2 linked regions of the Desulfosediminicola ganghwensis genome follow. The protein of the gene in region 1 binds, or shares a complex with, the protein of each later gene. Links are inferred from orthologs where the notes say so. Each region holds a gene or a part of one and is shown on either strand. Other genes may lie near its edges.

The links.
Region 2: pnp (region 1) and rny share a complex: the UniProt entries of both Bacillus subtilis proteins name them as parts of the possible RNA degradosome complex. The link is inferred for Desulfosediminicola ganghwensis from one-to-one orthologs.

The regions. Positions count from the first base shown.
Region 1 is NZ_CP050699.1:3,052,385-3,058,465, forward strand. The notes cover bases 1,248-4,166. They hold pnp (polyribonucleotide nucleotidyltransferase), read left to right. Parts: upstream 1,248-1,627; coding sequence 1,628-3,706; downstream 3,707-4,166. Other genes in these bases: rpsO (30S ribosomal protein S15), read left to right, coding at 1,248-1,430; dut (dUTP diphosphatase), read left to right, coding at 3,795-4,166. In the rest of the region: FCL45_RS12945 (DHH family phosphoesterase), read left to right, coding at 1-188; tRNA pseudouridine(55) synthase TruB, read left to right, coding at 212-949; more of rpsO, read left to right, coding at 1,161-1,247; more of dut, read left to right, coding at 4,167-4,277; FCL45_RS12970 (MBL fold metallo-hydrolase), read left to right, coding at 4,279-5,046; ribosome assembly RNA-binding protein YhbY, read right to left, coding at 5,443-5,778; FCL45_RS12980 (TraB/GumN family protein), read right to left, coding at 5,836-6,081. UniProt on the Bacillus subtilis protein: Involved in mRNA degradation. Catalyzes the phosphorolysis of single-stranded polyribonucleotides processively in the 3'- to 5'-direction. Necessary for competence development in Bacillus subtilis.
Region 2 is NZ_CP050699.1:4,872,034-4,878,191, reverse strand. Bases 1,148-4,143 are described here. They hold rny (ribonuclease Y), read left to right. Parts: upstream 1,148-1,860; coding sequence 1,861-3,426; downstream 3,427-4,143. Other genes in these bases: tyrS (tyrosine--tRNA ligase), read left to right, coding at 3,473-4,143. In the rest of the region: FCL45_RS20930 (NUDIX hydrolase), read left to right, coding at 1-72; FCL45_RS20925 (hypothetical protein), read left to right, coding at 184-546; FCL45_RS20920 (cell division protein ZapA), read left to right, coding at 594-893; more of tyrS, read left to right, coding at 4,144-4,684; FCL45_RS20900 (Fur family transcriptional regulator), read right to left, coding at 4,841-5,242; FCL45_RS20895 (radical SAM family protein), read right to left, coding at 5,385-6,158. UniProt on the Bacillus subtilis protein: Endoribonuclease that initiates mRNA decay. Initiates the decay of all SAM-dependent riboswitches, such as yitJ riboswitch. Involved in processing of the gapA operon mRNA, it cleaves between cggR and gapA.

The sequences.
Region 1 (6,081 bases):
CCGAGGGTACAGTTTCTGTCAGCCTCAGAGCAAAAGGCGAGTGTGATGTGGCAGATGTTGCAGCAGACTTCGGTGGGGGCGGCCATAGAAATGCCGCAGGGTTCCGTTTTCAGGACAAAACCGTGGATGAAGTTCACTCGCTGGTGCTGCAGAAATTACGCTTGCGTTTAAAAGATCAAGCGGAATAGCCTTTCCGTAATTACATATATCAATGTCAGATTTTTATGCCGGAGTATTTTTGATCGACAAACCGGTCGGTCCTTCGTCTTTTACCATGGTTCGCCACGTTCGAAAGTTGCTTGGCATTAAAAAGGTCGGTCATGCAGGAACGCTCGATCCATTTGCCTCAGGGCTGCTGATTATTTGTGGCGGCAGACCTGCGACTCGCCTGATCTCATCTTTCATGGATGGAGAGAAGGAATACGTGGCTACACTCTGTCTTGGAAGGCAGACAAGCACACTTGACCCTGAGGGTGAAGTTGTTGGTGAAGGAGCGGTTGGCTACCTGAGCGAACGTCGTATTGAGGAATGCCTCGCCTCTTTCAGGGGTGAGCAGATGCAGGAACCACCCGCATATTCTGCTCTTAAATATAAAGGTAAACCACTCTATTATTACGCTCGTAAAGGTATAGAGGTGAAAAAGGAGCCACGCAGAGTTAACATCCTGGAACTTGAGCGCATAGATACCAAAGGTGATTTATGTGGGTATCATCCTGAATTTCAGATTCGCGTGGTGTGCAGCAAGGGAACGTATATACGAACCCTGGCAGCTGATATAGGTACAGCCTTGGGTTGCGGTGCGTACCTAACAGGATTGCGGAGAACCAGAAGCGGTCCATTCACTATAGAAAATGCAGTCAATGGCCAGACACTTTCCGACCCTGCTGAACGTGAGAACATCATGAAAAGCATGTTATCGGTAGAGGATGTCGGGAATCTGTTGCAATAAATGACAGAGTTGGCTACTTTAATATGTTTTGTAGTTGTATTATAGATTATAGGTGACTTTTTGGGACACGCCACCTGCTCCCAAGCCACCTGCCGGTTCACATTGGGGACCGTATTTTTATCAGAGAGCCTATCTAACTCTGTGATAAAAATGAAGCCGAAATTAATGATATCGATTGATTAGATTGAGTATACAGTACAGGAGGAATGTTGTGGCACAAACAACAATTAAGAAAAACGAAATTATCGAAAAACATAAAATCCATTCTTCAGATACCGGTTCTTCAGAGGTGCAGATTGCTCTTTTGACCGACCGTATCCAGTACCTGACCGAGCACTTCAAGACACACAAGAAGGATCATCACTCTCGTCAGGGCCTTCTGAAGTTGGTTGGACAGCGCAGAAGCCTGCTTGACTACCTCAAGAAAAAAGACGTAAACAAATACAGAGCTCTTATTCAGGATCTCGGTATTAGGAAGTAGTCAATGCCAGTATTGTTGGTATTCCCCTACGTACGTTAGAGCCATTGTATGCCTCAGGCTGTGCCATAACCCGGCTACGGTCTGAGGTTTTGTCTTTATAGGAATTCCGGAAAATAGAAAAGCATACGGGGCTGGTGGATAATCCAGTCAGTACAATGGCAATTGCATTGCCCTGATGCTGAATAATTGGAGAAAATATGTTTACACAAGTCGAAACCGAAATCAGTGGAAAGAAAATTTCCATCGAAACCGGTAAAATTGCCAAACAGGCATCAGGATCAATTGTCATCAAATGTGGTGGCACCGTAGTTCTGGTAACCGTAGTTGGAGCGAAAAAGGCGCGTCCTGACGCTCCGTTCTTTCCTCTTACCATTGAATACCAGGAAAAACTCGCCTCTGTCGGCCGTATTCCAGGTAACTACTTCCGTCGTGAGATTGGTCGTCCGAGTGAGCACGAAATTCTCACCTGCCGCATTATCGACCGTCCGCTTCGTCCGCTCTTCCCTGAAGGGTATATGGCGGAGACCCAGGTCATCGCTACTGTACTATCTGCAGATCAGCAGAATAACCCGGATGTACTGGCTCTGACCGGTGCATCTTGCGCGATCACCCTGTCTGACATCCCGTTTGCCGGTCCTGTGGCTGGCGGCCGTGTTGCCTGTATCGATGGTCAGTTCCTGCTCAACCCAACCGCTAAAGAGCTTGAAAAGTCTACAATGGATATCGTCGTTGCCTGTACCAGAAACGCGGTAGTCATGGTTGAAGGTAAGGCTGACGAGCTGACAGAAGACGAGGTCCTCTCTGGTATCTTCTATGCCTATGAGAATCTCCAGCCGCTCATCGACATTCAGGAAGAGCTGCAGAAAACCAACGGCAAGACTAAGCGTACAGTTGATGCTCCGGCGGTTAATGAAGAGTTGATGGCCAAGGTACGCGAGATCGCTGCTGAGGGCATGAATGAGGTTGTAACCTGCAGCGACAAAATGAAGCGCTACGACCTCTACGATGAACTCAAAGAGAAAGTCGTTGCCGAACTCGAGGAAGAAGGTCAAAGTGGTTCTGAGATTTCAGACTATCTTTCTGACTACAAGAAAGATCTGATGCGTTCCAGAATCGTCGAAGAGGAAGTTCGTATCGACGGAAGAACCTTCGACCAGGTTCGTCCAATCAATTGCGAAGTTGCCTGTCTGCCAATGACCCACGGTTCGTCGCTCTTTACCCGTGGTGAGACCCAGGCAATGGTTACCGCGACACTTGGCTCTGAGCGTGATCAGCAGCGTATTGAGACCTTGCTCGGTGAGGTCAACAATCGTTTCATGCTTCACTATAACTTCCCACCATACTGCGTGGGTGAGGCTCGCATGTTGCGTGGACCTTCCCGTCGTGATATTGGTCATGGCACCCTGGCATTGCGTGGTCTTTCCGCTGTAATGCCAAGCGCAGAGGACTTTCCGTATTCCGTTCGTGTGGTTTCCGAGGTTCTCGAATCTAACGGTTCATCCTCCATGGCAACTGTCTGCGGTGGTTCCATGGCATTGATGGATGCCGGTGTACCGCTTAAGAACCCAGTTTCCGGTATTGCGATGGGGCTGATCAAGGAAGGAGAGAAGATTGTAATACTTTCCGATATCCTTGGTGATGAGGATCATCTTGGCGACATGGACTTCAAGGTTGTTGGTACCCGCGACGGTTTGACTTCCCTGCAGATGGATATCAAGATTGATGGTGTTGATCGCGATATTATGGGTCGTGCTCTCGAGCAGGCCAAGGCAGGACGTATTCACATCCTGGAGGAGATGGGCCAAGGTATTTCCGAGTCCCGCGAAGAGGTTGCAGACCATGCACCGAAATACTTCGTCCACAAGATCAACCCGGATAAGATTCGTGACATCATCGGCCCTGGTGGCAAAATCATCAAAGGACTTTCAGAAGAGTTCGATGCCAAGATTGAGGTTGATGACAGCGGTCTGGTGAAAATGTTCACTGTCAACGGCACCCTTGGTGACGCCCTGATCGCCAAAGTCAAGGAACTCACTGCAGAGGTAGAGATTGGTGCAGTTTACAAGGGTACCGTGAAAACCATTAAGGATTTCGGTGCTTTTGTAGAAATTCTGCCGGGAACCGATGGTCTTGTTCACATCTCTGAGCTTGACACCAAGCGTGTTGCTAAGGTATCAGATGTGGTGAGCGAGGGTGACGAGATTGAGGTAACTGTCCTTGATGTCGACAACCGCGGCCGTATTCGTCTCAGCCGTAAGGCATTGCTGAGTGACTGATCACTGAAAAGGGATCAGATTTGATATTAAGCCGGCTCTTTATGGGCCGGCTTTTTTTTTCTTTTTTTTCATTTTGAACCAGGCCATTATGACATCTTTTCGAACTCCCACAGTACGAAGCTTGCCAGTTAAATTCTGTTGGTTACTGCCTGAAGAACAACATGATCTCCAGTTGCCATCATATGAAACAGCCGGGTCTGCCGGTATGGATGTAGGGGCGGCGGTGGAGGATGATCTTGAGCTCGCACCAGGTGAAATTGTGTTGGTGCCGACCGGCTTTGCCGTTGCTATTCCCGAAGGTTTCGAAATACAGGTTCGACCACGTAGTGGCCTGGCTGTAAAGCATGGCATTACTATTATAAATAGTCCTGGCACAATCGATTCAGACTATCGCGGTGAGGTGAAAGTCGGCCTCATCAACCTGGGAAAAAACAGCTTTACCATCAGGCGGGGGGATCGTATAGCTCAACTGGTTCTTGCTCCGGTAACGCTGGCCTGCTGGGATGTCTGTACCGAACTTGATGATACCGATCGCGGCGCTGGAGGCTTCGGCCATACCGGAGTTCGCTGACATGAGATTCAGTGTGCTTGGCAGCGGCAGCCGGGGAAATTCTGTCTATATAGAAAGCGGTGCTACCGGGATACTTATTGATAATGGTTTCTCAGGTAAAGAGCTTGAGAAACGGTTACTTTCTATTGGTCGAAGTCTGGACAATATTACAGCGATCTGTCTGACCCACGAACATAATGACCATGTTGCCGGAGCAGGAGTTATTTCGCGGCGCTGCAAGGTACCTGTTCATGCAAATCCAGGTACCTTTGAGGGGGCGGAGAAGAGGCTGGGTAAGCTATATCAGAGGGCTGATTTTGCCACGGGAGACGAGTTGAGCATCGACGATCTTCAGGTGAGATCGTTTCGCATCTCCCATGATACACTCGATCCGGTTGGCTATGTGGTGAGTGATGGTACGAAACATTTTGGCTACTGTACCGATACAGGTAAAGTTTCTAAGTTGATGGAGTTACGGCTTGCCCGGTGCCATGGCCTCGTCCTTGAGTTTAACCATGACCCGGAAATGTTGAAGAATGGACCGTATCCACTGATGCTCAAGCAAAGGGTGCGATCCAGTCATGGCCATCTGGCAAACGAGGAAGCTGGAGAGTTCTTAGGTAGCCTGGTACACAACTCTTTGCAGGTTGCGGTATTGGCTCACCTGAGCGAAACCAATAATACCCCTAATTTTGCCATGGCTGCTGCGCTGCCCCACATGCCGGCTGACCATCCTGCCAGACTGCTTGCCGCTGAGCAGGACAAGGCGACAGATCTTTTTCAACTCTGATCTTTTTGAAGTGTGCTGGAGATGAATCCATCTACTCAGTGACATTTTCAACTTCCCGTCTGTCTCGAGCAATTATCGACGCCTGCACTTTGTTGGCCTGGTGATAACGATAAAATCGTCACCGCCTGATTGACCTGAAAAACCGATAGTGCTCTTGTCGATTTTTTGACAGCTTCTATCAGAATGTCTCCGGTCTTTGTGATCACACGCTCGACCTCTTCAATACCGTGATCAGTGTTGAATGGTTTTAAGCCACAGGGTTGAAGATCTCGCTAACAGAAACAGTTCCTGTATAAAAGAAAAAGGCCCGGTGCTAAAAATATAGCCCGGGCCTTGCAGTATGCAGGCCCTTACAATAAAAAAAGAGCCTGACCCCGTAAGGGGCCAAAACGCGTTTTAGGCTTTGGGAAGCTTGATGCGCTCGTCTTTTTTACGTTTGGGATTTGCGCGATAAAGAATCAGGGTTTTACCAATGATTTGAACAAGGTAACTGTCTGTTGCCTTGGCGAGCTGTTCTCCGCCCAGATCCTTTTCCACACCACTGTTTTTGCCAAGTTTTACCTTGATAAGCTCGCGTCGTTCGAGTTCGACATCGGCGGCTTCGATAAGCGATTCGCTCAAACCTTCCTTACCAACCTGAACCAGCGCCGGCAGGTCATGAGCGAGGCTTTTAAGATATTTCTTCTGCCTGCTGGTAAGAGCAGGTTTTTCGTCATTTTTAATTTCAGTCATAGTGGTGAACAACCTGTTGTTCTGCTGCCTATAGAATTACAACTCTACGATAAGCAGTTAACTTATTAAATTTTTAAAGATTTCATAGCCGCCTACCCAGGTGCCGATAGCTGAGCCGAGACCGGTGAAGAAAAATACCAGGAAGACCCTGAGAAGTTTATTTTTCCACCAGCCGGTGAAGGACGAGATGTCATCACCAACTGATTCAAATTCACGAACTACAGGAGGTCGTGTCATAACCTGAATAAAAGCGGTTACATAACCTGCACCGATAACCGGTGTCAGGCTTGTGATAGGGGCTGC
Region 2 (6,158 bases), 1.8 Mb from region 1 along the record:
CCGCGGATATTTCACGGTTACATGCCCTATGAAAACGATAGGCCGTTAAGTTGGGAGTATACGAGAATGTAGAAAATATGCGGCCTGGGGACAGCTCTTTCAGCTTGCGGAAGATCGTTTGCATGGTATAGTCTGGCTGAAACAGATTTAATCAATCCTTATCCCAAGAGAAGGAGTAGAGATATGTCTCAGGAGAGCGAATTACGACGTCTTGAGAGCTTCGTCAGCAAATTGCTGGTGAGTTACCAGGAACTGAAGTTGGAGAACGACAAGCTGACCCTGGAACTGCAGGAGCAGTATGAGAGTGTTGCCCAGATGAAAGACAGGCTTGCGGTTCATGAGAACGAACGCAGCGAGATCAGCACCCGGGTAAATGGCTTGATTGAACAGATCGAAGAGTGGGAAATCAACCTGGGAGAAGAAGTATTTGATACTTTGACTCTTGACGATCACACTGAACAGCGTAATCTGTTTAATTCAAGTGAGACAGAAACTGCTGTTGATGGTGCCCAGGCAGATCAGCAAGAGAGTGGCCGTACCAGCTGATATTAAACGAAGCAGGCAGAATCGTATTGGGGTGAAATACAGTCATAATGTCTGAAACTGAACGTTTGGTCCGGTTTGAGCTGTTCGGGCAGGAATTTAAATTTTATACTGCTGCCACCGAGGCAGAGATGGATGCGATTCTGGAACTGGTTCGCGAGCAGGTTGAAGGAAATCTCAGCACGCGAACTGGAACATTACCGGCAAGTAAAATAGCAGTGATGGCATGTTTGAATATTGCATCTAAATATGTTCAGTTAAAACAGGATTTTGAGAGTTATAAAACGGACAATGAAAGCCGTTTTTACGACTTGAGCGAAAAGATACGAAACAGTCTTCCTCAAGGCTGATGCTGCAACTATATTTTGTTTTCGTTTAGTTGAAAGTTTGCTATACTGAAGTCTGATTTGAAGATTGTTTGATCTGGTAGAAAATAGAGTGATTCTACCTTTCAGGAAGTAGAATTTTAGAGATTTCCCTGCGCTGTTGGTGATCTGCTGTGTGTGTTGAGCCAACTCTCAAAAAAAGGGTACCTCCCCTTACTGATTAAGGAAAATCCATACGGAATTTCCTGAAGTAGTTATGAGGCTGCCCACCTAATTCATTAGGTTTAACTGACCTGTCGACACGGCAGTGCGGGGAAGTTACTAGCTCAGAGCGAATTCGCTGAAATTCGTTCTGTTTATATATGCGGCTGGCTGGCAGGATATCGGTATTACGGCCGAATTTTAATTTAACACGACTGAGTGCAGCAGGGATGCTGTTTGAAAGAGATTACGGACATTAAAGAAGCAGGGTAGCTTTTCAGATATCTGTTTTGAGTGTCAGATTTGCACGGAGCAAAGAGACAATTGCCCGAAGTGGTATATAGAGTTCGAGGGAGGGGCATCGGTTTGATACATGACAATAATATGCATTGTGTATCGGTACGATGAATAGAGAAGGATGGTTTTTATGAATGAACACAAGACCATATAGGCTGGTACGACGGTAGGATGTACGATGTTTCTGTGGCATTGGCCAGCCCTTTCATCCGCTTACTTCAAGCTTAAGAGCAATTGACAGTTTTGGTGTAGCTTACCGGGCAAGTTCCCCGCTATTTGGGGTGAAATACATTATGTTTGAGAGTTGGTGGGTGTAATCAACCGGTTTACCAACTTCTGACAGTTGTATGATCGCTCGTTATCTGAAAAAGTTGGGGTTTTTCCCCGACTTAAAGAATCTTCCCGTTTATTATCCCCGTCTTGTAATCCCACTTTTCATACGCCTGTTATTCCTTTCTGCGCGATCAGTTACAGCATACACAGGAATAACGTCATGAGCGTATTGAACCACCCATCGCTTTTCATCATACTAGGCTTGACGCTTGGCGCAGTTGTTGGATATCTCTTGCGCAAGCAGTTTATTGAAGGCCACCAGCGAAATATTCAGGCCCAGAGCAAGCAGATAATAGAAACTGCCATAATCGAGGCTGAACAACTCAAGAAAGAAGCACTTCTCCAGAGTAAGGAAGAAGCGTATCAGATCAAGCAGGCTCACGAAAGAGAACTGAAAGCAGAAAAAGACGAGATCAAGTCTGAAGAGCGTCAGCTGAATCGTAAGCGAGAGACCCTGAAGAAAGAATGGGACAATCTGGACCGTAAGGGGAGAGAACTTAAGTCCTTTGAGGACACCTTGCGCAGCAAAGAGACGGGTATTGCCGAGAAATATAAAGAGGTTGATAATCTCATCGGTAAACAACGCTATGAAATGGCCCGTATCGCCGGCATCAGTCAGGAAGAGGCCAAGAAGATGCTCATGGACTCGCTGGAAAGCGAAGCCCGTATGGAAGCAGCGAAAAGGCTTGCCCGAATTGAAAACGAAATGAAAATGGAGGCGGATCGCAAGGCCAAGAATATTCTGGCATTGGCGATCTCCCGTTACGCTGGCGATTATGTCGCAGACAAGACAGTCTCCATGGTGCCACTGCCCAACGATGAGATGAAAGGGCGGATTATCGGGCGTGAGGGACGGAATATCAGGGCAATTGAGGCTGCCACCGGCATTGATATCATTATAGATGACACCCCCGAGGCTGTTATCCTGTCCGGGTTCAACCCGGTACGTCGTGAGGTTGCCCGTCTTGCCCTTCTGCAGCTCATAAATGATGGCAGGATTCATCCTGGTCGCATTGAAGAGGTGGTTACCAAGGTTACCAAGGAGCTGGAGGTCACCATCCTGGAAGCTGGTGAGCAGGCAACATTTGATGTGGGGGCGCACGGAGTTCACGTAGAGCTTATTAAACTGCTGGGTAGACTCAAGTATCGTACCAGTTACGGTCAGAATGTATTGCAGCACTCGCTTGAAGTTGCTTTTCTCTGCGGTATTATGGCTGCTGAGCTTGGGTTGGATGTTAAAGTCGCCAAACGGGCGGGCCTCCTGCATGATATTGGTAAAGCTGTTGATCATGAGGTGGAAGGGTCCCATGCCATTATTGGTCGTGACCTTGCCAAAAAATACGGTGAGACCGAAGACGTTGTTTACGCTATAGGCGCTCATCACGAAGATCAGCCTCCACAATCAGTACTTGATGTGCTGGTTCAGTCTGCCGATGCGCTCTCCGGTGCAAGGCCGGGGGCGAGAAAAGAAATGCTCCAGAGTTACGTAAAGCGACTCGAAGATCTCGAAAATATTGCCAACGCCTGTCAGGGCGTTGAAAAGTCCTATGCCATTCAAGCCGGACGTGATTTGCGGATAATAGTTGATGCCAGCAAGATCAACGATGATGCGGCTATCTTGATGAGCCAGGACATTGCCCGGTCCGTTGAAGAGAAATTGACCTACCCAGGCCAGATACGGGTGACAGTAATCAGGGAAACTCGTGCCGTTGAGTACGCTAAGTAAAGTTAATAAATGGTCAGTAAATAAGAAAGGATAGGGCAATACAGTAATGCAATCTATTGAGGAACAGTTAGAACTTATCGAGCGAGGTGTCGTTGATTTCATCTCCCGGGAGGAGCTGAAAAAAAAGCTCACGAAATCAGCTGAAACAGGTGTGCCGCTGAAAGTGAAAGCGGGCTTTGACCCCACCGCACCGGATCTGCATCTTGGCCATACCGTGCTGTTGCAGAAGCTGAAGCACTTTCAGGACCTTGGCCATCAGGTATACTTTTTGATCGGTGACTTTACCGGTATGATCGGTGACCCGACAGGTAAGTCCGAAACCCGTAAGGCGCTTACCCCTGAAGATGTTGCCAATAATGCAGAGTCTTACAAGGAGCAGGTATTTAAAATTCTTGATCCTGAAAAGACCGAGGTCGTATTCAATTCTACCTGGCTCGGCGGCCTGAGCTCTTACGACATGATAAAGCTCGCTTCTGAGTTGACTGTGGCCAGAATGTTGGAGCGGGAGGATTTTCGAACCCGCTTTGATAGTGGCAAACCAATTTCCATTCATGAGTTCATGTACCCCCTGATTCAGGGGTATGATTCTGTGGCCATGGAAGCGGATGTTGAGCTTGGCGGCACCGACCAGTTGTTCAATGTACTTATGGGGCGGGATCTCCAGCGGTCACGTGGTCAGGCGCCTCAGGTGGTATTGACCATGCCGTTGCTGGAAGGTCTGGACGGTGTAAACAAGATGAGCAAATCGCTCGGCAATTACATTGGCATTACTGAGCCCGCCAACGATATCTACGGCAAGGTGCTTTCCATATCCGACGAGTTGATGTTCCGTTATTATGAGTTGCTCAGTGATCTTTCAAAAGCTGAGATTGCAGATTTGCAAGCGGGCATAGAGAAAGGCGAGCTGCACCCTAAAGAGGTGAAGAAGAAGCTTGCCCGTGAACTGACTGCCCGTTACCACGGTGAAGAGGCTGCCGTTGCTGCGGAAGAGAACTTTGAGCAGGTATTCAAGCAGGGTGGTCTGCCGGATGACATTCCAGTTGTTGAAGTTTCAGCCAGTGAGCCGGTGTGGATCCCTCAGTTACTGCTTGATGCCGAACTGGTTGCCTCAACTTCAGACGGCCGCAGGATGATAAAGCAGAACGCCGTATCAATCGATGGCGAGAAGGTCACCGATATGAAGGGCACAATTGAACCAAGTGGCGAGGTGTTGCTGAAGGTTGGCAAGCGTAGATTCAGTATGGTGAAGTTCGTCTAATCCCGACTGTAAAGTGAAATAAAAAAAGGCCGGTTCGCTCTGTCGCGAACCGGCCTTTTTTATTTTGTGCGTCTGACTTGCCGTATTCAGAAAAATGAAGAACCTTTCAGGAACTTACAAGGGTAACATCAATCGATTTTAGCTTATCAACCTGTGTTACATGCCATTTTTACGGCAGGTACCACAAACTCCGGAAAATTCGATGTGGTGACCAATCACCTCATATTGGCTGGCTTCCATGGCAGCTACATTGATGTGTTCCTGGACGGGGATGTCTATATCGTCAACTTTGCCACAGCTGGCGCAGCGTATGTGGTAATGAGGATCTACAGTTGCGTCGAAACGCTTCTGGGTACCACCGACCTCTAATTTGAGGATTACTCCGCTGTCAGCAAGCAATTCAAGGTTTCTGTAAACGGTGCCAAGGCCAATCCTCGGCAACCTCTTGCGAACCATATCATAAACTTCGTTGGCAGTCGGGTGGGAAGTAACCTTGCCGAGTTCTTCGAGAATAACCTGGCGCTGAGTGGTCAGTCGCATATTCGGTAGAGATTCCATATCATTATCCCGCTAAATTCTAAGTATTAATAAATGTTATTAGCTGACATTGTATATCAAAATGAAAAAATATCAATGAAAAAGTCCACAGGGATAATAAGTTACACGTTGTGGTACTTTTGGCCGGCGTGGGGAATGAAATTCAGGGTTTAATTGTGAAGCCGTTGGCTAAAGGAGGGTTAAAATAGCCAAATTTCAATGTGGGACATTCCTCTTTAAGCAAGCTGAGCCAATTGCGAACACCCAGTGCTTTTTCGGTCGGCTGAAAATCAATTGTTTTCAGGTACCACTCGGGATCCATGTTGAGGTTTCTCAGTTGAATAAAGTCAGGGGACAACTCTTCAACAAAGCTACATAAACTATCAAACTCCTGAGGAGAGTCGGTAAATCCCGGCAGGATGAAGTAATTCAGTGAGACGAATTTACCGTGAGATTTCATTACTGCTATCGATTTTTTCACGTCATCGAAGCAATATCCTTTGGGGCGATAGTATCTGAGATAACGGTCTTCCTGAACTGAATTCAAGCTGACCCGGAGCGAGTCAAGACCCGCTCGAGCGAGGTTTTCTACTTTATCGGGCAAGCTGGCATTGGAGTTTAGGTTGACTGTACCCTTGGATGTTTTTTGGCGGATAAGGCCTATTGCCTTTTCGATGGTACTGGCCTGCAGCAGTGGCTCTCCCTCACATCCCTGGCCGAAACTGACAATAGCCCTTTCTGCTGTATTAAGATGAGCGACTGCCATCTGGCAAATTTCATGCGGAGTCGGAACAAAAGCTATTCGATCCTGGGTTGAAGGGCAGCAACCCGATTCCTGCAACGATATACAACCTACACAACGGGCATTACATTCAGGCGATGTAGGTAGAGGTGCTTCCCAGCGCCCGAGAAAATAATTTCTTGCTGCAGGGCAACC